One region of the Pseudarthrobacter sp. PvP004 genome, then DNA from elsewhere that is predicted to be linked to it. Evidence: riboswitches for the same ligand, from Rfam matches in the RefSeq annotation. Region 1 holds a riboswitch; each other region holds the start of a gene.
What was found. A riboswitch is a leader RNA that binds a small molecule or an ion and turns the genes downstream of it on or off. The one in region 1 is predicted to bind cyclic di-AMP.
Positions count from the first base shown of each region.

Region 2: it holds a riboswitch for cyclic di-AMP, as region 1 does, so the genes downstream of both, J3A64_RS19960 (hypothetical protein) here and J3A64_RS16290 (NlpC/P60 family protein) in region 1, are expected to answer to the same signal.
Region 3: it holds a riboswitch for cyclic di-AMP, as region 1 does, so the genes downstream of both, J3A64_RS14250 (hypothetical protein) here and J3A64_RS16290 (NlpC/P60 family protein) in region 1, are expected to answer to the same signal.
Region 4: it holds a riboswitch for cyclic di-AMP, as region 1 does, so the genes downstream of both, J3A64_RS13135 (NlpC/P60 family protein) here and J3A64_RS16290 (NlpC/P60 family protein) in region 1, are expected to answer to the same signal.

Region 1 covers NZ_JAGINL010000001.1:3,611,917-3,619,050, forward strand. The annotation lists gene J3A64_RS16275 (PEP/pyruvate-binding domain-containing protein) at 1-713, opposite strand, end outside; gene J3A64_RS16280 (universal stress protein) at 733-1,770, opposite strand; gene J3A64_RS16285 (FAD-binding protein) at 2,189-2,881, shown strand; gene J3A64_RS16290 (NlpC/P60 family protein) at 3,108-3,902, opposite strand; cyclic di-AMP (ydaO/yuaA leader) riboswitch at 3,906-4,097, opposite strand; gene J3A64_RS16295 (copper resistance CopC family protein) at 4,248-4,880, opposite strand; gene J3A64_RS16300 (NCS2 family permease) at 4,995-6,437, shown strand; gene hutG (formimidoylglutamase) at 6,537-7,134, shown strand, end outside.
Region 2 covers NZ_JAGINL010000001.1:4,366,129-4,373,262, forward strand. The annotation lists gene ald (alanine dehydrogenase) at 1-251, opposite strand, end outside; gene J3A64_RS19955 (CdaR family transcriptional regulator) at 460-1,674, shown strand; gene J3A64_RS19960 (hypothetical protein) at 1,807-3,156, opposite strand; cyclic di-AMP (ydaO/yuaA leader) riboswitch at 3,159-3,304, opposite strand; gene J3A64_RS19965 (ATP-dependent DNA ligase) at 3,555-4,619, shown strand; gene J3A64_RS24005 (DUF6480 family protein) at 4,623-4,886, opposite strand; gene J3A64_RS19975 (alpha/beta fold hydrolase) at 4,999-5,790, opposite strand; gene J3A64_RS19980 (maleylpyruvate isomerase family mycothiol-dependent enzyme) at 5,805-6,470, opposite strand; gene J3A64_RS19985 (helix-turn-helix domain-containing protein) at 6,489-6,908, opposite strand; gene J3A64_RS19990 (HPr family phosphocarrier protein) at 7,023-7,134, opposite strand, start outside.
Region 3 covers NZ_JAGINL010000001.1:3,178,458-3,185,591, reverse strand. The annotation lists gene J3A64_RS14260 (aminotransferase class V-fold PLP-dependent enzyme) at 29-1,420, shown strand; gene J3A64_RS14255 (dolichyl-phosphate beta-glucosyltransferase) at 1,424-2,515, opposite strand; gene J3A64_RS14250 (hypothetical protein) at 2,727-3,587, opposite strand; cyclic di-AMP (ydaO/yuaA leader) riboswitch at 3,589-3,773, opposite strand; gene J3A64_RS14245 (cell wall metabolism sensor histidine kinase WalK) at 3,883-5,379, opposite strand; gene J3A64_RS14240 (response regulator transcription factor) at 5,401-6,141, opposite strand; gene J3A64_RS14235 (winged helix-turn-helix domain-containing protein) at 6,816-7,134, shown strand, end outside.
Region 4 covers NZ_JAGINL010000001.1:2,931,291-2,938,424, reverse strand. The annotation lists gene J3A64_RS13145 (M23 family metallopeptidase) at 1-510, shown strand, start outside; cyclic di-AMP (ydaO/yuaA leader) riboswitch at 650-817, shown strand; gene J3A64_RS13135 (NlpC/P60 family protein) at 1,156-1,944, shown strand; gene J3A64_RS13130 (HNH endonuclease) at 2,162-2,662, shown strand; gene J3A64_RS13125 (NTP transferase domain-containing protein) at 2,705-3,619, shown strand; gene J3A64_RS13120 (molybdopterin molybdotransferase MoeA) at 3,616-4,974, shown strand; gene J3A64_RS13115 (FdhF/YdeP family oxidoreductase) at 5,026-7,134, shown strand, end outside.

The DNA of each region.
Region 1 (7,134 bases):
ACGTAATGGTCTGGATTCACAGCCCCGGACACCACCGCCTCCCCCAAGCCAGGGCTGGCATCAATGACCGTTTCATAGCGATTCCCCGTCACCGGGTTGGCGGTGAACATGACGCCAGCGGTAGCGGAATTCACCATTTCCTGCACAACTACAGCCAAGGCCACAGTTGCGTGGTCGATCACGTTAGTGGTCCGGTAGGCCACGGCGCGGTCTGTCCAGAGCGACGCCCAGCAGCGGCTCACGGCATCCAAGACTGCATCCACGCCCACAACGTTCAGGAAGGTGTCCTGTTGTCCGGCGAAACTTGCGAACGGCAAGTCCTCTGCGGTGGCCGAGGACCTCACGGCGACGGGTACGTTGGCGCCCAAATTTTGGTATGCAGACCGCACCGCTTCGGCGATCCCCTCGGGCACCCCGGCATCGATCACCAAAGACCGGGCACGAGCGGCAAGCCCACTGAGCCGGTCCAACCCGGCCGCATCAGCCTCCGACAAAGCCGCAAAGACAGGCTCCAAGCCCACACCCGAGAGAGCCTGCCGGTAGGCAGCAGTTGTCAGGCAGAATCCGCGCGGAACCGGCAGGCCGACGCTGGCCAACTCGCCTAGATTGGCTGCCTTGCCGCCAACCTCCGGCAGCATGGGTCCACGGATTGCGGCGATGTCCAGAACCAGTACCGGATCCTGTGACGGTCCCCCGGGCTGTTTCTTGTCCATGGACGTAACAGGATCCGGCTTAAGCAGCGCCGAGCATAGGCCCAAACTTGTGGCGGTCAGCGAGCCTGGGATCGTCACGGTCCGGAACAACCATTACCGGCCCCTTGGAGTGATGCAGGACTCCGTCCGATGTTGAACCCAACAGCATCCCCGCGAAGCCGCCACGGCCCCGTGTACCCAGAACCACCAGCTCGACGCTGCGGCTGGTTTCCACCAGAACATCAACGGGGGAACCATCCCTGAGTTCCGTTTCCATGGGCAATGAAGGGAAATGGCTTCTGAGCCAATCAGCCCCGGCGTCCAGCTGGACTTTGATATCCGCAAACAAGGCATCCCGGTCCAAGGGTGCCGGAACCCATGCCAGGGAACCGCTGTACTGAGGTACGGCACAAATCACCCGGAGTTTCGCGCCCATGCGCTGTGCTTGCTCGGCAGCTTCGAGCACGGCCACGCGGGCCTGCTCGGAACCGTCCACGCCTACGGCAACCACATTTTCCACAGTACGTGGGCCAGCCTTGGCATGTTCAGCCTTGATGTGTTTGTCCTCAGTGCTTTCACCAAGGCGATCGGCACAGTAGAGCGGGACTGTCACCGTGGGGCATTTGGCGTGGGCGGGCAAAGCGCTGCTGACCGAGCCAAGCAAACGCCCAACAAATCCGCCGCGACCCCTGCTCCCGAAGACAAGGAGTGCGGCCTCGCTGGAAAGATCCAACAGGACACCAGCGGCGTCGCCGTTCTCGACAGAAGCATCGACGTCGATGGCATATCCGGAGACCTTATCCAGGGCCTGCCGAACGATCGCATCCGCGCCCTCGCGAATCACGGAATCGTCGACTGTTGCGTAGCCGCCATCCAGCCCGGAGGCGGCAAAGATGGGCACGGAATATGCCGTGACGATATGTAAAGGAAGGCGCCGACGTTCAGCCTCCCGCGCGGCCCAAACCAAAGCACATTGCCCGTGCTCTGAACCGTCCACTCCGACCACGATGCCACCTGGTTCCACAGCCTGATCCTGGCCGTCCTGTGGCTCTTCACTGTGTCTGCCGTGCTGGTCCATGGGGGCCTGCCTCTCCACCTACTGCTTGATGTTCCGGCTATTCTGCCAGAGGTTCTCCTCGTCGGATTGCCTCACTGTTTCATTGTCAATGGCCGGGGCAGGAGAAACCCGGAAATTTCTCCTCCCAATCCCAACTATTCTCGGTCGGCAGTGGCGAATCAAGGCGACATCGGGCTATGTGCATAACGGTCAGGGCTCGGTTCCCGGCCTTCCACATTGCGCTCCGGACGAACACACAAAACGCGGAGTCGCGGAGGCTATCCATGGCCGAAAAAGTTCGGTAGTGTTCGAGTCACCGAATGGCCGGCGAACGTGTTTCACACCACACACTCCGGCCATTTATTTGCGGCCGCTTGGGGAACTCGGACGCGATCCCACGCGATGCCGTAAGGCACACACGTCAAGGAGGAACCAAGCAGTGTCACTCACGCCTGATTCCGCCACGGAACGCACCACCACCGTGGTCATCGGAGCCGGCCTGTCCGGTTTGGCAGTTGCCAGCGAGCTCAGCCGCTTCGGCGTGGGCTCCATCGTCGTAGACGGGTTCGGTGCACTGTCCACCACAGGTCCTTCTGTTCATACAGGCATGCTTCAACGCACTGATGCCGCTGATCCCGCAGCCATGCAGGAACGCAACGAGATCCTCCGTCACCTGCGGAACTACGCCGCCAACCATCACCTGGACGTTCGCAACACCACCCGCGCCGTACGCCTTGATTTCCTGGGGGCAGACCCCTCCCGCCAGATCGGGTACGGACTGGCGGCCAGCATGACCACGGCCGGACTGAGAACAGGCCTCCACGTATCAGGCCCCCTCGAATCCACTCCACGCCAGTGGGCAGTCCACACAGCCAACGGTGTCCTCCTGGCGGACCACGTAGTAGTGACGCGTTGCGCCCAAAGCCAGTTGCGCCGCATGCTCGCCGAACTTGGAATAGCCGTTGGCCAGAACTTCGCGGCCGCCATGCGGGCGGTGGGGATGCACTTGGTGGGCGTTGGGGACCTGATCACCCCGTCTCCCAAGGAGGTGCTGCGGCAAGCCAAGGCAGTGGGCCAGGCAATCTCCACCAAGGTAGCCCTGCCGGCAGGTCCCGGCATCGCCATCGCCTAGCGTCATCGCCATCGCCTAGCCCCCGCCACCGCCATCGCCTGGCTGGTCATGTCCGGCAAACACAGGCCACCTCACCAACACAAGCCACCTCACCAACGCAGGCCAGCAGAACCGCCGTCGTACTTCCCGCGCTGGACTTTTATGAACAGAACTTAACGCCAAAAGCCGGCGCCTCCCAAGACGTTAATCTTGGGAGGCGCCGGTTTTTGAACTGAAGCGTGAGGCTTTATGCGCCAGCGCGTACGTAGGTCAGGGGACCCGTTGCGGTCAACCAGCTGATCGGGTGGATGCCCGTCTGGTTGCCGTTGATGCCACCGCTGATTGCCTGGCCGTTGCCGATGTAGATGGCAACGTGGCCGGACTGGACGATCATGTCACCGGGCTGAGGATCGCTGACGACCTTGCCGTAGTTCATGAACTGCATGGGACCGAGGTCGCCTACCGGGATGCCTGCGGAACCAAGGGCCTTCTCGACCATGGCGGTGCAGTCCTGGAAGATGCCGATCTGTGCGTAAGCCGAGGCAACCATGGCTGCATTGACGCCGCCAACGGCGGGGGCAGCAGCTACGGGAGCAGCGGCAACCGGTGCGGCAGCCACGGGAGCAGCAACCGCAGCCTGGGCGGCGACGGGAGCCGTTGCAGCAGCGGTGGTGACAGCTGCCTTCTGGACTACGGGAGCCTCAACAACGGGAGCCGGCTTTTCGATGACCGGAGCTGCTACGGAAGCAACAGCGGGACGCTCGAAGTTGACGGTAGCCGTTGCCAGAGCGGTAACAACCTTGGTGGGTGCCTCGGAAACGGTCTCAGCGACCGTTGCGGGGCTGGAGTCGCGCTGAACCGGGGCCTCAGCTGCGTGAGCAGCAATGGAACCGGTCAAAACGAGGCCCGAGGCTGCTGCGATAACAGCTGCCTGACGGCCAGCGCCGGAAGCGTTGCTGGCCACTGCCTTCGAGATGGAGATGAACGGATTAGGACGTACGCTGTCCGCCTTACGACGGCCGCGAAGAATGCGTGAAGACATGAAAGAGCCTCTCCCGATGCCTGCGAGGTTAGCTGTCGGATTCGGATGGGAGTCACCCGGCCACTATCCCCCGCTGTTCAGCGGAAGCTTCGTGACTTCACCCCAAGGCACGCTCGAAAGCGGCCTAAATTGGGTTCCCCGTCTCTGCCGTAGGTTTGTCTGCGAACGGATTCCGGACTGCGGCAGAGCTAGGCAATCAGGCCGGAAGTGCCCGCTACGTGGAACAGGCACAGGTACTACCGTACGCGATGATTCCGTCGAAGTCACATTTAAGTAACGGGAAATGGGTCTCTGGCGTGTCGCGGTAATCGTTTCGAGATATTCGCAGCTACGTAGAAAACCGCGCTATTCCGCGGGAGTATCGCCCTCGGGGTCGTTTGAAGCTGCCAGCTTCTTCCGTGCGGTAACAGCAAGATAAATAACGAGACCAACAGCAACAACAGCCAACCCGACGATGCTCCACGGGAAGGGCTGGGAGGCATCAGCGGCCGGCTCGCTGGCGCCCGTCCCCGGTGCTGCGGTGCCCGCCGTGGGTACTGCGGCTGAGGGAGCCGAGACCGACGGTGAGGCCCCAGCCGGGCCGCTCGCCGTCGTCGTGCTTCCTGCGGCGGCCGTGAACGTAAAGGTGCCCTCGATGGGGTGCGAATCGGAGCTGACCACACGCCAAACCACCGTGTACTCCCCTGCGGGGGCGCCTTCGCGGAGCTTCTGAACGGCCTGGTTGTCAATGATTTCCACCGGGCCGTCCGCCCAGTTCTCGCCGCCGGCCGTCACAGTGACTCCGGAACCAATCGCGAGAGGGCGGTTGTTGAACGTGATGGAGACCGACGCCGGGACTTCCGCCACGCTGGCACCGTTGGCTGGCGCGGTTGATTCCGCGACGTCGTGCGCGGACGCCGGAGCCGCGGAAAACAGCAAGGCGGACGCAAAAGCAAGAGCAGCGACGACGGCGGCCAGAAGCGGGCGGATGGTACGCATGGGGCGGTTTCTCCTAGTGTTGGCTTCCTTACAGAGTAGGCGAATCGTTCGGAGGGCCCGCACCGGACAACATAGGATTTGAGAGCAAACTCCCCTCGATCCCCGGAGACCTTCATGCTGAAACAAGGTTCTGCAGTAGACCGCTACTTCAAGATCTCCGAACGCGGATCCACGTATTCTCGGGAAATTCGGGGCGGGTTCGCGACCTTCTTCGCCATGAGCTACATCGTGGTGCTGAATCCACTGATCCTCTCCGGACCTGACTCCAGCGGCGCGTCCCTGGGCTTCACAGCCGTGGCAGCCACCACTGCTTTCGTGGCGGGCATCCTGACGATCCTCATGGGCGCGTGGGCCAAGCACCCGTTTGCCGTGGCCACGGGCTTGGGCGTCAATGCCTTCGTCGCGGTCACGGTGGCGTCCCACCCCGGACTGACCTGGCCGGACATGATGGGGCTCGTGGTGCTGTCCGGCATCACCATGCTCATCCTGGTGCTCACCGGTTTCCGGACTGCCGTGTTCAAGGCCGTGCCGGAAGCCCTGAAGACGGCAATTGTTGTGGGCATTGGCCTCTTCATTGCACTCATCGGCCTGGTCAACGCAGGCTTTGTCCGCCGCATCCCCGATGCCGCAGGAACCACCGTCCCGCTGGGCCTGGGCGTGGACGGCAAGCTCATGGGCTGGCCGACGCTCGTGTTCGCAGTTGGCCTGATCCTGACCATCGCGCTGGTGGTCCGCAAGGTCCGCGGCGCTATCCTGATTGGCATCGTCGTCTCCACTGCGCTGGCCGCCATCCTCGAATTCACCCTCCACATCGGCCCGAGCTTTGACGGCACCAACGTCAACCCCCGCGGCTGGTCCTTGGTTGCTCCCACGCTCACCGAATGGGGTGCCCCGGATCTATCCCTGATCGGCAAGGCCAACCCGTTGGGCGCGTTTGAACACCTCGGTTTCATCGCTGCAGCATTGCTGGCGTTCGTGATCCTCCTGAGCATCTTCTTCGACGCCATGGGCACCATGGTGGGCCTGGCCAACGAGGCCGGAACCGTGGACGAAGACGGCAACATTCCCAACGTGGACCGAGTCCTTCAGGTAGACGCCCTCGGGGCCATCGTGGGCGGCGGAGCCTCGGTTTCCTCCAACCAGATCTTCGTCGAGTCAGGCGCAGGCATCGGCGAAGGCGCACGGACGGGACTCGCCTCGATCGTCACCGGCGCCCTCTTCCTTGTGGCCATGTTCTTCACGCCGCTCATCAACCTGGTCCCGTTCGAGGCCGTGGCTCCCGCACTGGTAGTTGTGGGCTTCATGATGGTCTCCCAGGTGGGCAAGATCGACTGGCAGGACTGGGGCGTCGGAATTCCCGCGTTCCTGACCATCGCCCTCATGCCGTTCACGTACTCCATCGCGAACGGCCTCGGCGCAGGCTTTATCTCATACGTCCTGATCCGCACGTTCCAGGGCCGTGCCCGTGAAGTTCACCCGCTGATGTGGGCTGTGGCTGCGGCGTTCCTGCTGTTCTTCGGCATTGGAACCGTGGAAGAGTTGCTCGGGGTCAAGTAAGCCCTCGCCGGGCTTCCGGGCTCGGGTGAGTCCGGGGTTTCAGACACTCCCGCGGCGGAACGGCTGGTTTTCGGGGCCCGGGTCCGGTGTGCTTGAACCATGGAAACCATGCCCCTCACCGTAGATGTCTCCCCCACTCCGTGGACGGGTCGTTTTGACGGCGAGGGCAATGAGCACCGGAGATGGTGGCAAGCCGTAGCACCCCACACCGTGTCCGCCGCCGCAGCAGCCTCGCGTCCCGCCGTCGTGCTGGGTTTCTGCAGCGACGCCGGCGTCCTCCGCAACAAAGGACGCGTGGGTGCCGCCGCGGCTCCGGCCGCGATCCGTTCGGCGCTGGGTCCGCTGGCTTTCCACCTTGACCGTGACGTGTTCGACGCCGGCGATGTGGTTGTGGAGGACGACTCACTGGAGGCGGGCCAAGAGCGCGCCGGACTCGCCATTTCGGGACTGCTCGACGCCGGCAACCTCACCGTTGTGCTTGGCGGCGGCCACGAGACCGCGTTCGCCAGCTATCTGGGCGTGGCCGGTTCTGAAGCGGTCCGGGGCAAGCGTTTGGGTGTGCTGAACCTGGACGCGCACTTTGACTTGCGGGACGAGCCGACGCCGAGCTCGGGCACGCCGTTCCTGCAGATGGCCCACGCGGAAGCTGCCGCGGGACGCGAACTGCAGTACGCCGTCGTCGGAATTTCGGAGCCCA
Region 2 (7,134 bases), 750 kb from region 1:
CGGTGGTACTCGGCCGCGATGGGTTCCTTGACCTTCATGACCATGTCCGCGCGGGCCCACACGTCATCTGCTTCGTTGACGATTTCGGCGCCGGCGATCGAGTATTCCTCGTCGGTGATGCCCGAGCCGAGGCCTGCGCCGCGTTCAACCAGAACGGTGTGTCCGTGGGTGCGGAACTCGTGGACGCCAGCGGCCGTGATGGCTACGCGGAACTCGTTGTTCTTGATTTCTTTGGGGACGCCGATGATCATCTGTGGGCTCCATCGTTAGCGGCCTCTTCGGCCGAAAATGTGTTGCGGGCTGTGATTCCAGAATAAATCCGGCTGTGAGGCAGGCGACATGGACTCCGAGCAGCCAGCACGCCGGAACCCCGAAAAGTCAAGGTTCTGCAGCGATAATGCTCGACATTTGTCGAGGACTGAAGCGTCAAGTGTCGCCTGCTGTTGGTACGCTTTCGGGATGCAGCAGGACGTGGAACAGATCGTTGAACGCGTGGCCTTGAAGCTGGGCAGAGGACTGTCCCTGGAGGACCTCGACGGCGTTCTCCTGGCCTACAGCTCCAACCAATCCCACGCCGACCGCGTCCGGGTGAACTTCCTCCTGAGCAAGCGGGTCCCCAGCGACGTCAGCGCCTGGCAGCTCGCTCACGGCATTGCCACGGCGGTGCGACCCGTCGTGGTTCCCGCCAACGATGAACTCGGCATGTTGGGCCGCGTCTGCGTGCCGCTTTTGGTCCGCGGTTTCCGCGTGGGGTACTTGTGGGTCCAGCTGGACCTTGAAGAACAGAGTGCGACGGCGATACTCGCTGAGTTGCCCGGCGTGCGTGACGAGCTGGACCTGTTGGCGGGCTTGCTCCTTGATTCCAATACGGCTGAATCGGAGTTCCGGCGAAGGCGTGAACAGGAGTTTCTCTCAGCTTGCGGCGGCGAATCGAACGCTGTGGCCGCCGTCGCGGGTTGGAAGGAAATCCAGGGCCGCGGTCCGTGGCAGCTGGTGACCATCCTCGACCCTGATGGCGCGAGGTCCGACGTCGATCCCATTGCCGCTACCTTGACGCACCGTTCCGCGGCTTTGCAGTCCACTATCGGCGTCAACGCTGCCCTGTTCAGCGCCGGAACGGAGACGCATTCGGTGGTGTTGTTCCGCGAGTCGGGCGGCCGGGCGGACCACGCCCAAGTACTGGTGCACTATCAGCTGGAGCTTGCAAAACGCGCGGGCCGCAAGGTGGACAGGGTGATCCTGGGCATCAGCGAACCCTTCCAAGTCATCCGGCAGCTCTCGGGCGCGTACCGTCAATCAAAGGTTGCTGCGCAGGCGGCTGCAGTGGACCAGCCCTTGGGAGAGTTGGTGGACAGCCGGACTGTTGGTGTCTATCAACTTTTCGATCGCTTGGTGGCGCCCGGCGGCTGGGATGACACAGGATCGGTGCATTTTCGGACGCTTGAGGACCACGACAAGAACGGCGAACTCCTGCCCGTCCTGGAATTGCTGTACGACAATGACGGCTCAGTTCAGGACGTCGCTGCCAAACTTCATCTCCACAGGAGCAGCATCTACAACAGGCTCGGCCGGATCCGCCAACTCATCGGTGCTGATCCGTTGAGTGGCGCGATCCGGCTCGAGTTGCATGCGGCCCTGAAGGCGCGGCGCTGGGCGGGGCGGCCGCGCATCTGAAGGGTCCTTACGAGCGCCGCAGACGCTGGCAGCTCCAGCGCCCCATCCGGCGGCGGAACGTGGCAGTCCGGCTGCTGCTGCAGTGCCGGCTATGCCATCCCACATGAGTGGAGGTACGGGGCAGCCGGGTGCTCACTTGAGGGCCGTCCGGGCTGCATCCAGGATGTCCTGAAGAGTCGACTCGCTGGGCTGGGGGGCCGAGGCGGCCTGCGGCTTGCTCGGCCGGGGCTTGGAGGTCGGGGTTGCAGTTTCCGTTGGTGTGGGTGTCGGAGTGGGCGTGGGCGTCGGCGTGGTTGTCGGCGTCGGGGACGGCGGCGTGGTGATCGTGTCCGACGGCACCTCGCTCGGCGCAGGAGCCGGCTGCGTGGGGACCGGGCTGGCAGCGCCAGGCGCGGCCGGGACAGAGGACGGTATGGCTGAAGGAACCCATACCGGGTCCGCGAGGGATACCTTGGGGGTCGCAGTCGACGACGGCGACACGGCCTGAGGTGCTTCCGCCACCGTTGCCGGCTGGCCGGCCTCCGAAGTCTCCGTTGCTGTTGACGAAGCTGACGGCGATGACGCCGTGGAGTAGGACGCCCTGGGCGCGGGCGACGCCGAAGCCGAGGTGCGGCCGTCGCTGCCACTGGCTTCCTGGACCGGGGTCTCCTGGCCGAAGAAAGGAAGCTCAAGGGCCTGCCCCAACGTTCCGGCCGTCAACACGAGGCCAAGGGCACCGGCAACCACGGCCATGCGCTGGCTCATGTGTTTGACCGACGCGGCTTTTCGCAGCGCGGCATGAGGTTCGCGGCCAAATGAAGACCCCGCCCCGAAGTTGGACCTGGTTGCTGTGCGCGCGGCAGGCTGTCGAACGTCCTTGCGGCTGGCCAAGGACGCCGAGGCCGTTGCGGCTGCAGCAACCTGCGCCGGGGACTTGCCGCGCGGCGACTCCGCGCGGGCGGCCACCACTGGAATAGCTGCGGTTGCGGGTTCCGAGGTCTCAGGCTGCACCACTGGAATAGCTGCGGTTGCGGGTTCCGAGGTCTCGTCTTCCTGGGAGCCCTGTGTCGTGGCGGCTGGCGGCACGATGGGAATGGCCGCGGTGGGAGGTCCCGGTGTGGTGGACGCCGGCGCTGCAGCCTGAGCGGCCTCAACGGCGGGAATCGCCGCAGTTGCCGGTTCCGCCTGCGCGGGCTGCTCGGTCGCGGACTTTTCGGGGGCCGATAGTTCGGGCGCGATCACAGCCTGGGCTGCCCTCTGCCGCTCGGCCGCACGAACCTCCGCACGAGTGGCGGGCATCGCAACCGTGGGCATGGCCGCAGTGGCGGGTTCCGGCGTCGTGCCTGTGTTCGTTGTGCCTGTCTTAACGGCGTTTTCGGGCGTCGCGGCGTCCGCCTGCGCGCTGGTGAGGAATCCGCTGGGTTGGGCCCGACGGCGTCCGGTTGGCTTGGTGCGCTCGCCTTCAGTCTGGGCGCGGCGCGGCTGATCCATGGTTGGGGACATGGTGGTTGCCTCTCAACGCCTTCGAGGTTAGCTGTCGGGTTCGGACGAGGCCGTCCGGCCGCCTAAGCGGCTTCACCCCAAGGACTTGAAGTAAGTCCGGGAACTTTTGGGTCCCCCGTCTCTGCCGCGGGTCTGGCGGATCCCGGATTGCGGCAGAGCTCGGCGTCAATCCGGAAGCGGCCCAGCGGAGATACGGGTCGCCCTACGACGGTACATGAGCCGGAAAGTAAAGTCACATTAATGTAACGGGCGGTAGGTCTGAGCAAGCGAGGGGGTTCTATGACTTAGGCTTCGGGGCTGGCGCCGGGGCAGGTAGCTCATGCTGGATCTTCTGGATCGAGCGAGATATCCATGGCCTAACACTAGCTTCGGCGTGCACCGGCAGGTAGACATTGTCTATGGACCTGCCTGTGATGCCACCCGTCTCGCCCATGCTCGCCAAATCCGTTCCGACAATCCCCGATGTTGGGCACTACGAGCCCAAATGGGACGGGTTCCGGACCATCGTCTTCAAGGATGGCGACGAGATCGTCCTGGGCAGCCGCAACGAGAAGCCGATGACCCGCTACTTCCCCGAGGTGGTGGAGGCGCTCAGGAAGAACCTGCCGGACAAATGCGTGATCGACGGCGAGATCGTCCTGATCGAGGGCAAGAGGCTCGAATTCGAGGTACTCCAGCAAAGGATCCACCCCGCCGACAGCCGCGTCCGGATGCTCGCCGAGAAGACCCCGGCGTCCATGATTGCGTTCGACATCCTCGCGCTGGGCGACGAGAACCTCATGGACAAGCCGTTCTCCGAGCGCCGCGCCATCCTGGAGCGTACGCTCGCCAAGGCCGATCCGCCAGTCTACGTGACGCCCGCGGTGACGGATCTCGAGCGGGCGCAGGAATGGTTCGTGCAGTTGGAAGGCGCGGGACTGGATGGGGTGCTGTCCAAGCCGTTGACCGGGGCCTACCAACCCAATAAGCGGGTGATGTTCAAGACGAAGCATGAGCGCACGGCAGACTGTGTGGTGGCGGGATTCCGTTGGCACAAGACCGCGAAAGTTGTGGGGTCGATGTTGCTCGGCCTGCACGATGACACGGGCCGGCTGCATCATGTGGGAGTGGTGGCATCGTTCCCTATGGCCCGCAGGGAGGCTTTGGTGGCAGAACTGGAGCCGTACCAGGTTGAACTCAGCGAGCACCCGTGGGGTGAGTGGGCCAACCAGGACGAAGCTGCCGGGGGTTCACGCATGCCCGGCGCCCAAAGCCGGTGGAGCGGGGGGAAGGACTTCTCCTTCGTGCCCCTGCGCCCCGAACTTGTGATCGAAGTAAAGTACGACTACATGGAAGGCGACAGGTTCCGGCACACCACGCAGTTCCGTAGGTGGCGGCCGGACAGGACCCCCGAGAGCTGCACGTACTCGCAACTGGAAGAGCCTGCCGACTACGATCTCGGGGAAATCCTGAGGCTGCCCTAGCCCCTACTCTTCGTGGCCTTGGTCGCTGCTCATGCTGCCCTCGGCCGGTGGGGTTTCGCCCGGAGGCACGCCGCCGCCCGGCTCCAAGCCTGTGACATTTCCGTCGAGGGGATCAGGGTTGGCGGAAGCGGCGGGGTCATCGTCTTCGTCCTGGCGCATGTCTGGATCGTCGTGGATGCTGTCGGCATCGGAGGTGGTGTCGTAAGGCCCGGTTGCGCCGGTTGCGCCGAAGCCCTGGGTTTCTTCATTCGAGTTTTTGTCGGTCACGATCAGCCCTTTCGTAAGCAAGCTTACTATTGTGCTTGCTTCGTCAGCCTAGCCGGGACGTGCTGACCCAACAAGGGGCACCCAAGCCATGGGGCGGCGTCGTACTTTACCTTCAGCGGTGGGGAGTCGTGGCGGTGACAAAGCTCCGGATGGCATCCGCCACAGCCTTGGGACGCATGTGCTGAGCCACGTGCCCGACGCCCGGGATTTCCACCAGCCGCCCCTGGGCCACGGCCCGCGAAAGCCGGAGCGACCATTCGGGGCCCGCCACATGGTCCCGGCTCCCGCGCAGAACCAGCACCGGAACCTGGACTCCGGCGAGGCGTTTCTCCGTGGGGTATTTCATCATGACCGGCAGTTCCGTGAGGTACCAGCGAGGGCCGCAACGGACGTAATCGGACATGACGATCAAGTTGGACGTGGGGCTCTCGCGGAGTATTCCGTCCAGTGTCAGGGCCAGCGACTGCCGCCACACATTCTTGTGCCGCGAATCCACCACCGGCCCCATCAGTACCAACTGCCTGAGCTGCTCGGGGGCGTGCAAGGCCGCTTCGATGGCAAACTGCACGCCCATGGAGTGACCCACCAACACGTAGGAATCGATACCGCGGGACTTCAGGGCCTCGGCAATGAACGCGCCGTATTCCTCCACTGAAAGCTGGCGCCCAGGCTTGGGAGTCCCGGCGAAACCGGGAAGGTCCAGTGAATACGTGGGCGCGCTCGCCGCGAGGTCAGCATGCAGCCGTGCCAGATATCGATGCGACACCCCGATGCCGTGGATCAGGATATATGCGGGCTCGGACATGGGCCCGGCGTCCGGTTCCGGCGCAGGCGTGCCCTCGGTCCAAAGAATCCGGCCGGTCAGGCCCAAGACTTCGACGTCGGCAGAGAGTAGCGCGGTCATCTTTGCTCCTGCTTTCACTGAATTCCCAATTGTTGCAGGAAAACCGGTGCGCCCGGGCCACTCAATTCGTCGTCCCTCACGGGCCGTCCCGACACGGCAAGAAGCAGCGCGATCGCCGGCCCTTCAACTGCGGGACCATCCCCGTGGTCAAACGCGGTGTCGGTGGCAATCAAGCGCCAGCCCTGCGCGATCTCCTTGCCGCCGCCCATTTTGGTTGTAGTCCTGAGTTGGTACTTGAGGGCGGTGGCAACGTGGACAGGAGGGTACTCGCGGCGGATTCCGAGGGGGCGCCGGATATCCTCTCCGTGGACGAACGCCTCAACCAGCCGGGTAGCCAAGCTTGCCGGCGGACCCGAGGTCCGCGAAAGCACCGCGCGCAGCCCGTTCAACGTCTGCGCAGGCTCTCGTGTCTTTTCGCGCTCCACACCTACGGCGTTATCACGGTCAAAATCCATTCGGGAGGCAACCAGCCGGCGGATGAAGCTCAACCTCGTCGTCTTGGCGCTGTCGATTACGTGAGCCAGGACGTCGTGCACGTTCCAACCGGCACACAGCGACGGCGTCTGCCATTGAGCTGCCGGAAGCGGCTCCAGATCCTGCAACAGCGCACGGCGCTCCTGGTGCACCACGGGCCAAACGGTCGAAGAGGAGCTTGTTGCCATACCGCTATTGAACAGCATGCTGGTGATGTGGGGTGGCTAGCTGTGGGAATCGGTGGATTCGTCAGCTCCTGCGCTCGCCTCGGCCTGCTGCCTCTTCTTCTGCGTTTCCAGCCAGGCGATGATGGCGGCCTGCCGGATCCGACGATGCGTTCCCCGGTACTCCACCGGTATTTCGCCGCGATCGGTCATGTTGCGCAGATAGGTGTGAGAGATGCCCGCGAGCTCTGCAGCCTGGGATGTGGTGAGCATTTCCTCGACGCTGCTCACCGTCACCGTTTCGCCGCGGCTCAGTCTTGCGAGGAGGTCGACGACGGCGTCCCTGGCCTCGTTCGGCAGGCGGTGGACCGTGCCATCCACGAACACGGTGATGTCGTTGCTGTCCTGGAGGGAGCGCGCCAGATTCCGGGCGTCGTCGGCGGGCAAGCCAGGAGTGACGCGGGGAGCTATCAATGCCATGGCAGAAGCCTAGCCTGTGGGAGTGGGCTGCCCGATTCGGGGGTTCCCTGCGGGTCATGCCGTGCGCACGGCACTGTTGGCAGGGAACCATCGAAACGGCCGCCCGGGCAAAAACTACTCTGCGTCCAGGTCTGTCTCCAGCAGCTTCACCAGCGCGTCCAGCGCAGCGTCGGCTCCGTCGCCCTCGGCCCGCAGCACCACGACGTCGCCCTTAGCGGCGCCGAGG
Region 3 (7,134 bases), 430 kb from region 1:
AGCGGGAAACCCAGCGTAGGCTGTGCGCATGTCTGCGATGCCGGAGGCGTACAGTGCTGCATTGAAGCGGGCCATGGTGCACGCGACGGACTGGTTGGCGTCGGTTCCCGACCGCCCCGTCCGTCCCGCGGTCGACGCCGATCAGGTGGCCGCGAGCTTGGCATCGATCCTCCCGGACGGGCCAACTGAAGCCGCTGATGTGGTGGACGAGCTTGCCACCCTGGCCGAACCGGGCTTGATGGCCATCCAGTCCGGACGGTTCTACGGGTGGGTCATGGGTGGAACCCTGCCCGCCGCCATGGCCGCCGACTGGCTGGTTTCGGCATGGGACCAGAACACCGGACTCCGCTTCGCCACTCCGGCTGCGGCTGCCATCGAAGAATCCGCCGCCGCCTGGCTTCTTGACCTCCTGCACCTGCCCGCAACCTCCGACGTCGGCTTCACCACCGGGGCCACCACCGCGAACTTCGTGGGACTGGCCGCTGGCCGCCAATACCTTATGGATCAGGCGGGCTGGGATCTTCAGTCCTTGGGCCTCTCGGGTGCTCCGCGCATCACCACCTTCGCGGGACGGGAGCGGCACGCGGCCGTTGACCTGGCGCTCCGGTATCTCGGGTTGGGGGCCTGCGTTCCAGTGGACGCTGATGAGCAGGGTCGCATTCTGCCCGAGGCACTGGCGGCTGCCCTGGATGAGCAACCCGGGCCATCGTTGGTCTGCCTGCAAGCGGGTAACCTGCACTCCGGCGCCTTTGACCCCATGAAGGAAGCTGTGGCCGTTGCCCATGAACGCGGGGCATGGGTGCACGTGGATGGTGCTTTTGGTTTGTGGGCGGCCGTCAGCCCAACGTTGCGGGAACGGCTGGCTGGTGTTGAGGGCGCCGACTCCTGGGCTACCGATGCACACAAAACACTCAATGTTCCCTACGACTGCGGCTTGGCGATCGTTGCGAGCCCGGAAGCACTTCGCCGGGCGTTCAGCATCCACACGAGCTACTTCATCGCAACGGACGCCGGACCGGGGGACCCTTTCGAGAAGGTTCCCGAGTTGTCGCGCCGCGCCCGCGGCATTCCCGTGTGGGCCGCCCTCAGGCAGTTGGGCCGCCATGGAGTGATCGCCATGGTTGAGCGGCTTGCGGCGAACGCCCGTGCGTTGGCTGAGGGCCTCGCGGCAATCCCGGGCGTCGAGGTCCTCAATGATGTCGTCTTTACGCAGGTCTCGGTGAGCTTCGGCAGCGACGACCGCACGCACCGCGTCACGCAACGGCTCATGGCCGAGGGCGCGGTGTGGATGTCGGGCTCGGCCTGGCGCGGCCGGGAGATCCTGCGGATCTCGGTCAGCAACTGGTCAACGGACGCGGGGGATGTTGCAGCGTCCATCGCAGCGGTCCGGCGTGCGGTGGAGGCCGAACCGGAGGCGTAGCGCTCAGAAGTTGCTTCCCCGCATCACGTAACGCCGGAACGGGCGCGTTACCCAAGTGGTGAGCAGCAACGCCACGACGCTCGCCATCCAAGGGTCCGTGGCGTTGCGGACCAGAAGGAAGACCACAGCGTAGGCCAAGGTCCACGTCAAGGTCCGGAACACGCCCCGGGACAGACTGCCCCTCAACGTCGCTTTCACTCCCAGTTCACGCCGAAGCTCGTGGATCGGAATGCGGCGCAGGTTTCGGTTCAGGCGCGCCATACCGCGCAGGTCGGCCAGGGCGGTTCGTACGACGTCGACACGGGAGTCAGCGTCGTCGGTCCAGTCGACGGGTACTTCATGGACGCGCAGACCACAGCGTTCAGCGATCACCAGAAGTTCGGTATCGAAGAACCACGAGTCGTCCGTGGTGTGGGGGAGGAGGCTGTGCGCTACGTCGGCGCGGACGGCCTTGAAGCCGCACTGGGCGTCGGAAAAACGAGCCCCCAAGACCGTCCGCAGGAGCGAGGTGTAGCTGCGCGAAATGAACTCACGATGCGGACTGCGGGTGACACGGGAACCCGGTGCCAGACGCGTGCCGATGGCGAGGTCCGAGTGGCCGGAGATCAGCGGTGCCACAAGGGGCGCCAGCGCGGAGAGGTCCGTGGACAGATCCGCTTCCGTGTAGGCAAGAACAGGTGACGGCGACGACTGCCAGACCTGGCGGAGAGCGTTCCCGCGTCCCCTCTCTTGGAACCGGACCACCGTCAATTCAGGGAGTTCACGGGCAAGGCGCTCGGCAATCCTCAGCGTGCTGTCTGTGCTGGCGTTGTCCGCCACGGTGATCCGGAACGTGTGCGGAAAGGACCTCGTCAGATGCCCGTGCAGCTGGCGGAGGTTGTGTTCCAGGCGCGCTTCCTCGTTGTAGACAGGGACGGTGAGGTCCAGGACGGGAACCACAACACTGGTGTCAACGGGGAGACGCCGGGGCTGGGGGCTCGGACCCGTCTGGCCTTGGAGGAGAGCCGGGTGACCAGTGGGCAACGCCGCGCCACGCAAGCGAGCCGAATGAGTCCTTCGTGCCAAAGCGCTGGTGGTGGGACCTGTGAGCGTCATGTATCCAGCATGGGACCGCCGATTATGAACGCTTTAGGCGGTAGCTGTGACCTCACTGTGAACCACGTGCTGGAGCTGTGAACCACGTGCTGGAGCTGTGAACCATGCGCCACAGCTGTGAAACGGCAAAAGCCGCGCCCGCTCCCGCCATTCGCTCCAGTTGGTACTGGTGCAAACGGCGGCAACGGGCGCGGCGATCAAGCGGCTCGGCTTAGTACCAGTTGTTGGCCAAGTGGAAGCCCAGAGCGGCGGACGGGGATCCGTAACGCTCCTTGATGTAGTTCAGGCCCCACTTGATCTGGGTCTGGTAGTTGGTTTCCCAGTCAGCGCCGGCAGTGGCCATCTTGGAGGCCGGCAGGGACTGGACAATGCCATAGGCGCCGCTGGAAGCGTTCATCGCCGTGGTCTTCCAGTTGGATTCCTTCTCCCACAGCGTGTTCAGGGCAGCCATTTCACCGGCGCCCCAGCCGTAGTTGCCCAGGATGCTGAGTGCATAGGCCTTGGCAGCAGCGGGGTCGTCAACAGCCTTGGGTGCTGCAGCAGCTGCTGCGGCTTCCGCGGCGGCGGCAGCAGCTGCGTCGGCTGCTTGCTTGGCGGCAGCGTCAGCAGCAGCCTTCTCAGCAGCAACCTGTGCGGCGGCCTGATCGGCGGCAGCCTTCTCAGCAGCAGCCTGTGCGGCGGCGGCCTGGTCTGCGGCAGCCTTCTCGGCAGCGGCCTTCTCAGCGGCTGCCTTGGCAGCAGCGTCAGCAGCGGCCCTGTCAGTTGCGCCCTTTTCGGCGGCAGCATTCAGGGAAGCGGAGATCTCAGCCGACTTGTTGGAGTTGACCTGGGCGCTCGCTTGGGTTCCGGCTACGCGGCTTGCCTCGGGGAGGGTCAGTGCGGCGTTGGCGGCGGTTCCGAGCGATGCAACGCCCAGTGCAGCTGCCACGACACCGGCTACGACGGACATGCGGTGGCCGGACTTACCCTGGCGGGCTGCGTTCTTGAGGACGGACTGCGACTTGGTGAGCGGTGCGTTGTTCTCGTCGCGGCGACGCGCGGAAGGGCGCGTCTGATCGTTAAATTCAGACATGTGATTACCTCTCAGCGCCTGCGGAGTTAGCTGTCGGGTTCGGATGAGGTCATCCGGCCGCGCATCACGCTGCGGCTTCACCCCAAGGGCCGGCAAAAAGCCTGGCCCGGAGACTCTGGGTCCCCCGTCTCTGCCTCGGAGAAAGAACGGACTCCGGGAAGTGGCAGAGCTCGGCGCATCCCGGATGTGGGCCTGCTAGGGGCGACCCACCCTTTCGACGGTACAGGAGGTTTCCGCAGAAGTCACATTTAGGTAACAGAGATCACGACGCCGGTGAGTCGCCTTGCCCGATTCGTTACAGGCCTTCGGTGCTCACCGTGGGAAGTCGAAGGGCGAACTCCGTGCGCCCCGGCCGTGAGGTCACTTCCACGCTACCGCCGTGAGCTGAAACAATGGATTCCACAATGGACAGGCCGAGTCCGGAGGTGCCTTCAGAGCCCGATCGTGCGGCGTCGGCGCGGGCAAATCGCGAGAAAATCCGGCCCTGGAAATCTTCCGGAATGCCGGGGCCGTTGTCCGTCACGCTGACCACGGCGCTGCCATCGGCGGAGAGCATGACGCCGGTGACCACAGTGGTGCCGGGGTCGGTGTGTTTGCGGGCGTTGGACAGCAGGTTCGCCAGCACCTGATGCAGTTGCGTGGCGTCGCCGCGGACCGTGATGGGCTCGTCCGGGAGCTGGAGCTGCCAGATGTGATCGGGTGCCATGACTTTCTCGTCACTGACCGTCTCGATCACCAACTGAGTGAGGTCCACATCCTCAACTTTCACGGGTTGGCCCTCGTCCAACCGCGCCAACAGCAGCAGGTCCTCCACCAACGTGGTCATGCGCTCGGACTGGCTTTGGACGCGAGCCAGCGACTTCCGGCCGTCTTCGGTGAAGTTCTCGGTCATCCTCAGCAGCTCGGTATAGCCCCGGATGGCGGTCAGGGGAGTCCGCAGCTCGTGCGAGGCATCGGCCACGAACTGACGCACCTTCGTTTCGCTTTCCTGGCGGGCTTCCAAAGCGCTGGAGACGTTGTTCAGCATTTGGTTCAAGGCATAGCCGACACTGCCCACTTCCGTCCCGGGATGAGAAGCCGACGGCGGTACGCGCACCGCAAGTGCCACCTCACCGGCGTCGAGAGGCAGCCGCGAAACCTTCGTGGCCACTTCGGAGAGCTGCTCCAGCGGACGCATGGTGCGGCGGATGATCACGGTGCCGGCCAGGCCGATCACCACCAGGCCGCCCAGCGAAACCAGCACCATGGTCCACACGAGCGAGGCCTCCGCACTCTGTTTGTCCGCCAGCGGCAGGCCCGTCACAATCACGTCGCCGTACGCGGTTTCGACCGCTACCAGACGGTAGTCGCCGTTGGACAGGGAACGGTCCACTGGCCCGTTGTCCCTGGGGAGCGAGAGCAGCACCTGCTCGTCGTCGGCCGAGAGCGAGACGCGGTTACCTTGGGCATCGATCAAACCGGAGCTACGCACGGTTGAGCCGTTGATCCTCGCGTTGAGCGTGCCAGCCGCTTGGCCGCGCGCCTCCAGCGGATCAGGCCTTCCGGAGGGTGACGGAAAGTTCGACGGCGGCCTGCCGAAGTCATTCGCGCGGCTGGACGCCTGTTCCAGCTGCCTGTCGAGCTGCTTGTTGAAGACCATGTCCATGGACGCGTAGCTGACCACTCCCACGGCAGAGCAAATGGCGACCAGCAGGGCCATGGCCACCAGGACCAATCTGGTGCGCAGGTGCCACGTGGAGGGGTTGAGCCAGCTGCGCTGTGTCTGTAAGGCCGCACCTGACCTTTTGGCCACTCCTGAAAGTGTGCTCAACGCCTAGTCCGCGGGCTTGATGACGTATCCGGCACCGCGGATGGTGTGGATCATGGGCGGGTGGTTCGCTTCGATCTTCTTGCGAAGGTAGGAAATGTAGAGCTCCACGATGTTGGCCTGGCCGCCGAAGTCGTAGTCCCACACGCGGTCCAGGATCTGGGCCTTGCTGACCACTCGTTTGGGGTTTTCCATGAGGTATCGCAGGAGCTCGAACTGGGTGGCGGTGAGGGAGATGTCTTCGCCGCCGCGGGTTACTTCCCGGGTGTCTACGTTGAGGGTGAGGTCACCCACCACCAGCTCGGCAGTGTCCATGGCGGCCACCCCGGAACGTTGGACCAGGCGGTGAAGGCGCAGGAGCACTTCCTCCATGCTGAAGGGCTTGGTGACGTAGTCGTCCCCGCCGGCAGCCAAACCGACAATGCGGTCCTGCACGGCGTCCTTGGCGGTAAGGAACAGGGCCGGAACTTCCGGGGCGAAGGTGCGGATGCGGTTGAGGACCTCCACGCCGTCGAAGCCGGGGAGCATGACGTCGAGGACCAGCACGTCCGGCCTGAAGTCCTTGGCCAGCTTTACTGCCCCCGGACCGTCGCCGGCTACCGCCACGGACCACCCCGCCATGCGCAGGCCCATGCTCATGAGCTCGGCAAGGCTGGGTTCGTCGTCCACCACCAGGGCGCGGATCGGTGAGCCGTCCGGGTGGGACAGCTGGGGAAGGTTGTTGGTCATGGAGTGCGAGGAGGCCATGAGACAACTCTCCGTTCTGCCGGTAAGCCAGCGCTATGCCCGTCCTGTGAGGACGCTGTGAACTCCACCCTAGCGAGGTGGGAGTGCAGGGCCACGTAAGTCGGCGGCGGAACTTTATCTCCCGATTCCCTCTGTTTTCTACAGCTTGTAGCAGATTCCGGGCAGAAAATCGGCGAGAAAAGCAGCCTGCGATTGGACAACAAGTGTTTCAGATCGTGAGATTCCGCTTGAGGGGAGTTCACTGCAACAGAGGTGCTCAAAATGCCAGAAGAGTCGAAGAAAATTCAGCAGGGGAGCAATAATCCCTACTTCACCCGAATGAAATGGCGTTCATTTATGACGCCTACGGAATTGTGATTTGCAACACAATAGACGTCTACGTCTCAAAATGTGGACGTTTCCGCGCTTTGTTACTTGCGTGTTGCCATTGTTACGTTGCACACTTCCAATGTGAACAAGAACTCAACAGCACCTGCAGCCGCAGCAACCTGGCCCAGCACACCCGCTGGCCATGATGACCGCTGTTGTCGAATGCAAGCCTAACTTTCCACCCCAAGAAGTTTCAGGCATTCGCCCCCTTGCCCAGCGTTGGGCGCCCCTCCCCAAACTCATTGCGGGGACAACCAGCATTCGAAGCCGCGATGACGGCTATTCACTTTTGAGGTAAGCACTCCATGTCAGTTGCATCTGGATACGTCCACATCTCCGTCCGTAACGCCAACAAGGCCGCGTCAAACGCAGGGCTTCGCCCCGGCTTCGGCAACCGTCCCGGCTACTCTCCCGCTCCACAAGGAGCCGGGCAGCAGGCTCCCGGATACGTGCCGCAGGGCTACAACCCCAACTCCTACGGCCAGTTGCGCGCAGTCCCCACAGCAGAGCCGGCGCCCATGACGGCGCCCACCCCTGTGATTGCCCAGTCGGACAAGCTCCGCCCCGTTGCCAACGACAACGTAGCCCGCGGGTTTGTCCTCTACATGGGCATTGACGAAGAAA
Region 4 (7,134 bases), 680 kb from region 1:
GCGTCGGCCAAGATCGACTTCAGCCGCGCCGCAGTCGCTACTGCCGCGGACCCCGATGGAAAGCTGAAGCAGCTGCTCAGCGCCCAGTCTGCTGGAAGCATCCAGCGCGCCTCATCCGTTGGCACCATGGCCAGCCCCCTTGACACGCTCACCACGGCATCCCCCTTCGGTTACCGCATCAGCCCGCTCACGGGTGGTGCCGGTGACTTCCACCGCGGTCAGGACTTCGTAGCCCAGTGCGGCACGGCTGTGCACGCCGCAGCTACCGGCAAGGTCACTTTCGCCGGATGGCACGAGTACGGCGGAGGCAACCGCGTGGTGGTCGACCACGGCAATGGCCTCGAAACCACGTACAACCACCTGTCGTCCTTCACCGTCCAGGTAGGACAGACCGTGAACCGCGGCGACACCGTGGCCCTGAGTGGCACCACGGGCGCTTCCACCGGTTGCCACCTCCACTTCGAGGTCCAGGTCAACGGTGAAGTCGTAGACCCCATGGGCTGGCTCTAATCCCAGTCGATGGTCGCCTCTCGCATTAGCGAGACGTGCCGTGACCTGAATGTGACATTCGGGTCCAACTGTTGTAGCGTACAGAGCGCATCGGCTTTTTAGGGGGCCGATGCACTTGAGTGGATTGCCTAGCTCTGCCACCGCTCAAGGTCCGTTCGCAAAATCGTCTGGCAGGGGCGGGGGAACCACTTCCGGTCTTCGAAAGAAGGCCTAGGGGTTAAGTCGCAAAGCTTCCGTGGAAGCAGCGTGGCCGGATGACTCCCATCCGAATCCGACAGCTCACCTCGCAGGCACTGGGAGAGGCTACCTACGTGTCATCATGCACTACCCCTGCGCGGCTTAGCGCCCCAACGGTTCGCGCGAACCCGTCGAACACCCTTTGCAAGGCTGCATCATTCACGGCAGGTACCTCGCGCCATCTGGCGCCCGTACCGGCAGCAGCCCCGGCCTCCGCTCTCAGCAGGCCCGAATCAGCATCCCCTGCGTCAACGCTGCTGCACTCCGTAGCGTCCACCGGGACCTCATCCTCACGCTTCACCCTCCGCTAGAAATAATCCGGTTCGGGGTCGTCCAGCATGCCCCCATGTTGGCCAACCCACTACCCGTGTGCACCCCAACTGCACTCGGATACGAAAAGAGAAAATCATGACCAGTGCAAACAAGGTTGCGCGGCACCGTGCTGAGGCCCCCAAGACCAGCTCGCTTTCCGTCATCGCCAAGGCCGTCACCACCAACGCCGGTGGCGTTGGCCGCCAGGCAGCAGTTATCGCTGCAGCTTCAGGCCTGGTCCTGACCAGTGGGATCGCCGCCAACGCTGCCGAGACCAACGTGGATCGTGAATCGACGTCAACGTCCACTCTGGACGTGCAGTCCGTAGTCCAGGCCACCATCGCCGCGGACTCCACGGTGGCCATCTCCTACGAGCGCCCCGTTGTCACCACGGAGGAAGCCCCGGCCCCCGTTGTGATCGAAGAAGCTCAGGCCAAGGTTGAAGCCAAGGTTGAGCCCAAACAAGCAACCCCGGCGGCCGCTCCGGCAGCCACCGCGACCGTTGCCGTCAGCAGCCCGACCCCCGCTCCGGCAGCTCCGGCGGCTTCCAGCGGTCTCGGGGCAGCCATCGCTGCGGCTGCTTACGCCCAGATCGGCGTGACCCAGGACTGCACCATGCTGGTGACCAACTCCCTGGCGGCCGTGGGCATCAACTTCCACGACTGGCCCGCCGGCTATCTTTCCCTGGGCCGCACCGTCAGTGCAGCAGAAGCCCAGCCCGGTGACCTCGCCTACTACGCCAACGGTGGTTTGGCTGGACAGGCCCACATCGCTGTCTACGTCGGCAACGGCCAGGCAGTCCACGGTGGATGGAACGGATCCACCACGGCACTGTTCAGCGCCAACGTGGGCTCGGGCCCGGTTTTCATCCGCGTCAACGGCTAATTCTCAGAGCTTAGGAACACCCCGCAGGCTTCGGCCGGCGGGGTGTTCTGCTTTAACCGCGCATGAACTCTTGCCGACACCGCACACGAAATCACAGAAAAATTCGTTGATACGGCATATAAGTGCTTACCCTTATGGTGTCGATCCACAGCCCGTACAAGCAGAGGGCAGCCGGCCCTCGTGCCCCTGGCGGGTGCGGCCGTGAAGAGGTACGTGCATGCGCACACTCGTTCTGAATGCTGGATATGAACCGCTGGCGGTAATAACATTCCGCCGGGCGCTGGTCCTTGTGCTGACTGGGAAAGCTAGCGTAGTGGCCGAAGGCGACGAGCCTGTCGTCGGGCCACAGGAGATTCTCGGAAGACCTTCCGTGATCCTTCTCAACCGCTACATCCGTCCCCGGTACAACAGGATCACCGCCGTGAGTCGCCGCGGGGTACTTCGCCGCGACGGCCATCGCTGCGCCTACTGCGGGAAAACAGCCCACACCATAGACCACGTCCACCCCAAATCCAGGGGCGGCGCGGATTCCTGGGAAAACCTGGTTGCGGCGTGCTTGAAATGCAACAACGCCAAGAGCGACCACACGCTGGCTGAGATGGGCTGGAAGCTCCGTTTCAAACCCGGTGTGCCCCAGGGAACCATGTGGCAGATCAAAGAACTCGAGAAACCTGCGCCGGACTGGGACCCGTTCCTGTTGCCGGAATCCGCTGCCTGATCGATTTCTGCTGAGCCCCGGATGCCCGGGTAATCTGGGCGGATGGAGTTCAATGCCGTGATTTTGGCGGGTGGCCGCGCCACCCGCCTCGGTGGGGTGCCCAAGCCATCGTTGAAGTACGACGGCGACACCCTCCTTTCGCATGCCCTGCAGGCCGCCCGGGGTGCTTCGGCGGTGGTTGTGGTGGGGCCGGATGCTCCCGGCGACGAGTCAAGGGACGGCCGACGCTTGCCGGATGATGTCCTGCGGGCGCGGGAGGAGCCGGCGTTCGCCGGGCCTGCCGCGGCCATTGCGGCCGGCATGGCTGCGCTGAGGAAGAGTGGATCGGACACGCCGTGGACGCTGGTGCTGGCCTGCGATATGCCGCATGCTTCCCGCGGTGTTGACCTTCTGTGGGCCGCCCTAGCGTCCGTTCCCGGCGTGGAAGGAGCCATGGCTGTTTCTCCTGACGGGCGCAAGCAACCACTCCTGGGGGCTTACAGTACAGCCGCCTTGGAACGGGAAGTGGCCGTAGCGTCCGAAGGTTCCGGGTTAACGAACTCTTCAGTGTTCCGGCTGCTTGCTAGGCTGAACGTGCTGGACGTTGACGTTCCCGCGGGGTCCACGGATGACGTGGATACTTGGGAGGACGCCGCGGCCTTGGGCATTGACTACGAGTTGGAGGCGGACGTGAAGAGCCAGGAAGAGACGCTCGAGGAGTGGTGCCGCACACTGCTGCAGGCTTTCGAGCTTGAGGGCGTGGAAGTGGACGTCAACGAGGTCCTCGCTGTCGCCGGAGTAGCAGCGCATTCGGTGGTACGCCCCGCCGCACCCCTGACCACGTTCATTGCCGGATATGCGGCAGGCATGGCCCGCGGCATCGGCCAGGCCAGCGATGATGCGTCCATGAATGCCGCCCTGGAGCTGGCCCGCAAAGTGGCCAAGGAGTACTCGGAGTCCGGGACCGGCCCGGAATGACAGGGGCCCCCAACGAGGGCCATCACGCGGCACACACATGGCATGAGGCCCGGCAGCGCGCGTTCGATGTTGCTGCCCCGATCCCGCCGGGGCCGGTGCCGCTCGGCTCTGCCCTCGGCCGCACCTTGGCCTCGGACGCCCTGGCCGTGCAGGATATGCCGCACTATGCTTCATCAGCCATGGATGGATGGGCTGTCAACGGCAGCGGTCCGTGGATCCTCAGTGAGCCCGGGCAGAGGCTGGCCCCGCACCAGGCCAGTCCCACTGTTACGGGCGGGCTGATACCGCCCGGCGCCAAGGCAGTCCTGCGGAGCGAGAGCGGTGTGCTCACAACTGACGACGACGGCCTGCCGGTTCTCGCCCTGGGCGGCACCGCCAAACCTGGGGAGCCTCGCAATGGCCAACACATCCGCAAGGCTGCGGAAGAGGCCGCTGAGGGTGACGTCCTGCTCAAAGCCGGCACTGTTCTAAATCCGGCACACATTGCCCTCGCAGCGCTTGCGGGCCTGGACCAGCTGGACGTTCTGGGCAAGCCGCTGGTCCGGTTCCTTCTGACGGGTTCGGAAGTCGTGGCCCAGGGGGTTCCCTTGCCCGGTCAGGTCCGGGACACCTTCGGCCCGCAACTGGGTGCGGTGGTGGAACTCTTGGGCGGCATCGCAGGGGAACAGCTCAGGGTGGGCGACAGCTACCAGGAGTGGATCGACGCGCTCCAGGACACCGAGCCACCTCTTGATGAGCTGACACCGGAGCAACCCTATGGTGAAGCGGAGCCGCCAGCCGACGTCGTCATTACTACGGGCGGGACGGGACGCTCGGGAACGGACCACCTCCGCAAGGCTGTTGCCGAGCTAGGTGGCAGCTTGCTGATCGACGGCATCGCCATGCGCCCGGGACATCCCGCAGTGTTGGCGGAACTGCCCGACGGCCGGTTTGTGTTGGGACTGCCTGGAAATCCGTTGGCCGCGATGATGGCCTTGTTTACTGTTGGCGCACCCCTGTTGGCTGCCTTGGGACACGGTCGATTGGAAGACGTAGGCGAGGTTCCCTGCGGAACCACCATTGACGCAAACCCCGGGCAGACGCGCCTGATGCCGTTCAAACTGGTGTACGGGTTGGCGTCGCCTGCGCAGCACACGGGTCCTGGAATGATGCGTGGCCTTGCAGGTGCGGACGGGGTGATGGTGGTGCCGCCCCATGGCGTCCAGCTGGGCGAGATGGTGCCCGCTTTCGCGTTGCCTTGGGGTAAAGCGCTGCCGGTGCCGAAGGCGCCGGAGGACAAGACCCGAAAAGCCGCGCCCCGGCAACAGCGGAAGGCACCTTCCGGCCCTGTGGACTGGAGCGCACTGGACGCCTGAGGCGTGCCTCGGGCGGCCTTGCGCCTGATGACAAAGTGCAATGATGGACTCATGAACAGGCATGCTCCCGAACAGGACATCAACGAAGATGACCTGCAAATCCACCCGCCCAAACAAGCCGCGGCAGGCCTCAAAGCCGTCACTGTTGCCCTTGAACGCGGATACGCCCAGGCCGGTGTATCCCGTACGGTCCGCTCCATGCTCAGGGTCAACCAGCATGATGGCTTTGACTGCCCCGGGTGCGCTTGGCCGGAATCGATCACCGGCAGGCGCAGTCCCGCGGAGTTTTGCGAGAACGGTGCCAAGGCGATCGCAGAGGAAAGCACCACCCGGACCGTCGGTGCCGAATTCTGGGCGAAGCACTCCCTGTCGGACCTCGAGGACAAGACGGAGTACTGGCTGGGAAGCCAGGGAAGACTGTCCGAACCCGTGGTCATCAGGCCGTTCGACACCCACTACTCGCCGATCAGTTGGACTGAAGCTTTTGCCTTGATTGGCGAACACATCAACGCCACAACGCCTGACAAGTGCGTGTTCTACACCTCCGGCCGTACGGCCAACGAGACCGCCTTCATGTACCAGTTGTTTGCGCGAAGCCTCGGGACCAACAACCTTCCCGATTGCTCCAACATGTGCCATGAGTCCTCCGGAAGCGCCCTCAACCCGACCATCGGAATCGGCAAAGGCACGGTCAGTTTGGAGGACATCCACCACGCCGAACTGGTCCTGGTAGTGGGTCAGAACCCCGGAACAAACCACCCCCGGATGCTGTCCGCCCTGCGCGACTGCAAGAACAACGGTGGAAAGATCATCGCCGTCAATCCGCTTCCCGAAGCCGGCCTCTTGAACTTCAAGGACCCGCAATCCCTCAACGGCGTCATTGGTGGCGGCACTACCATCGCTGACGAATTCCTGCAGATCAAAGTGGGCGGCGACCTCGCGCTGTTCCAAGCACTGGGCCACCTGCTCCTGGAAGAAGAGGAAACCAACCCCGGGACCGTCGTCGACCATTCCTTCATAGAGCAGCAGACCGAAGGGTTCGCAGCCTACAAGGAGGCGCGTTCCGTACTGGACTGGGACGAAACCGAACGGGCCACGGGGCTGAGCCGGGAAGAAATCACCAAGGCAGCCGGGATGATGGCTGCGTCCAAGGCAACAATCATCTGCTGGGCGCTTGGGCTGACCCAACAACCGCATTCGGTGGATACCCTGCGCGAAATCATCAACCTGCTGCTGCTCCAAGGCAACTTCGGCAAGCGCGGGGCAGGTGCCTGTCCGGTGCGCGGCCACTCAAACGTGCAGGGCGACCGCACCATGGGCATCTGGGAGAAACCCAAGGAATCCTTCCTGGCCGCACTGGATAAAGAGTTTGGCTTCCACATGCCGCGGGATCACGGCTATGACTCCGTGGAAACCCAGCATGCCCTGGAAAAGGGAGACGTGGATGTTTTCGTGTCCATGGGTGGAAACTTCGCAGCGGCGGGATCGGACACTGCTGCCCTGGAACAAGGCTTGAAGAGGGCAGGGCTGACTGTCCACATCTCCACCAAACCCAACCGGGCCCACATCGTGCACGGCAAGACGTCCCTGATCCTGCCCACGCTGGGAAGGACGGACGCTGACCACAAACACCCCAAGGGCAAGCAGTTCCTCTCAGTGGAGGACTCCATGTCCGTCATCCACAAAACGCAAGGACGATTGGAGCCGGTTTCGGAGCACCTCCTGAGCGAACCGGTGATTGTGGCACGGATGGCCCAAGCGACGTTGGGAGAGAACCACAGCGTGGACTGGCGGGCCATGGCTGAGGACTACGATGTCATCCGCAACCACATCTCCCGAGTCATTCCCGGCTTTGAGGACTTCAACGCAAGGGTTCGCACCAAGAACGGCTTCGTCCTGCCCAACCCACCCCGGGATACCCGTACCTTCGCCACGGACATCGGCAAGGGACGCTTCTCCGTGCGGCCCCTGGAGTATCTCGAAGCGCCGGCGGGCCACCTGATTCTCCAGACGGTGCGCAGCCACGACCAATACAACACCACGTTCTACGGCTTGGATGACCGGTATCGCGGCGTCTCGGATGGTCGTCGAGTGATCCTGGTCCACCCGGGTGACCTGGAGGAACTGGGCTTCGAGGACCGGGACCTGGTGGATGTCATC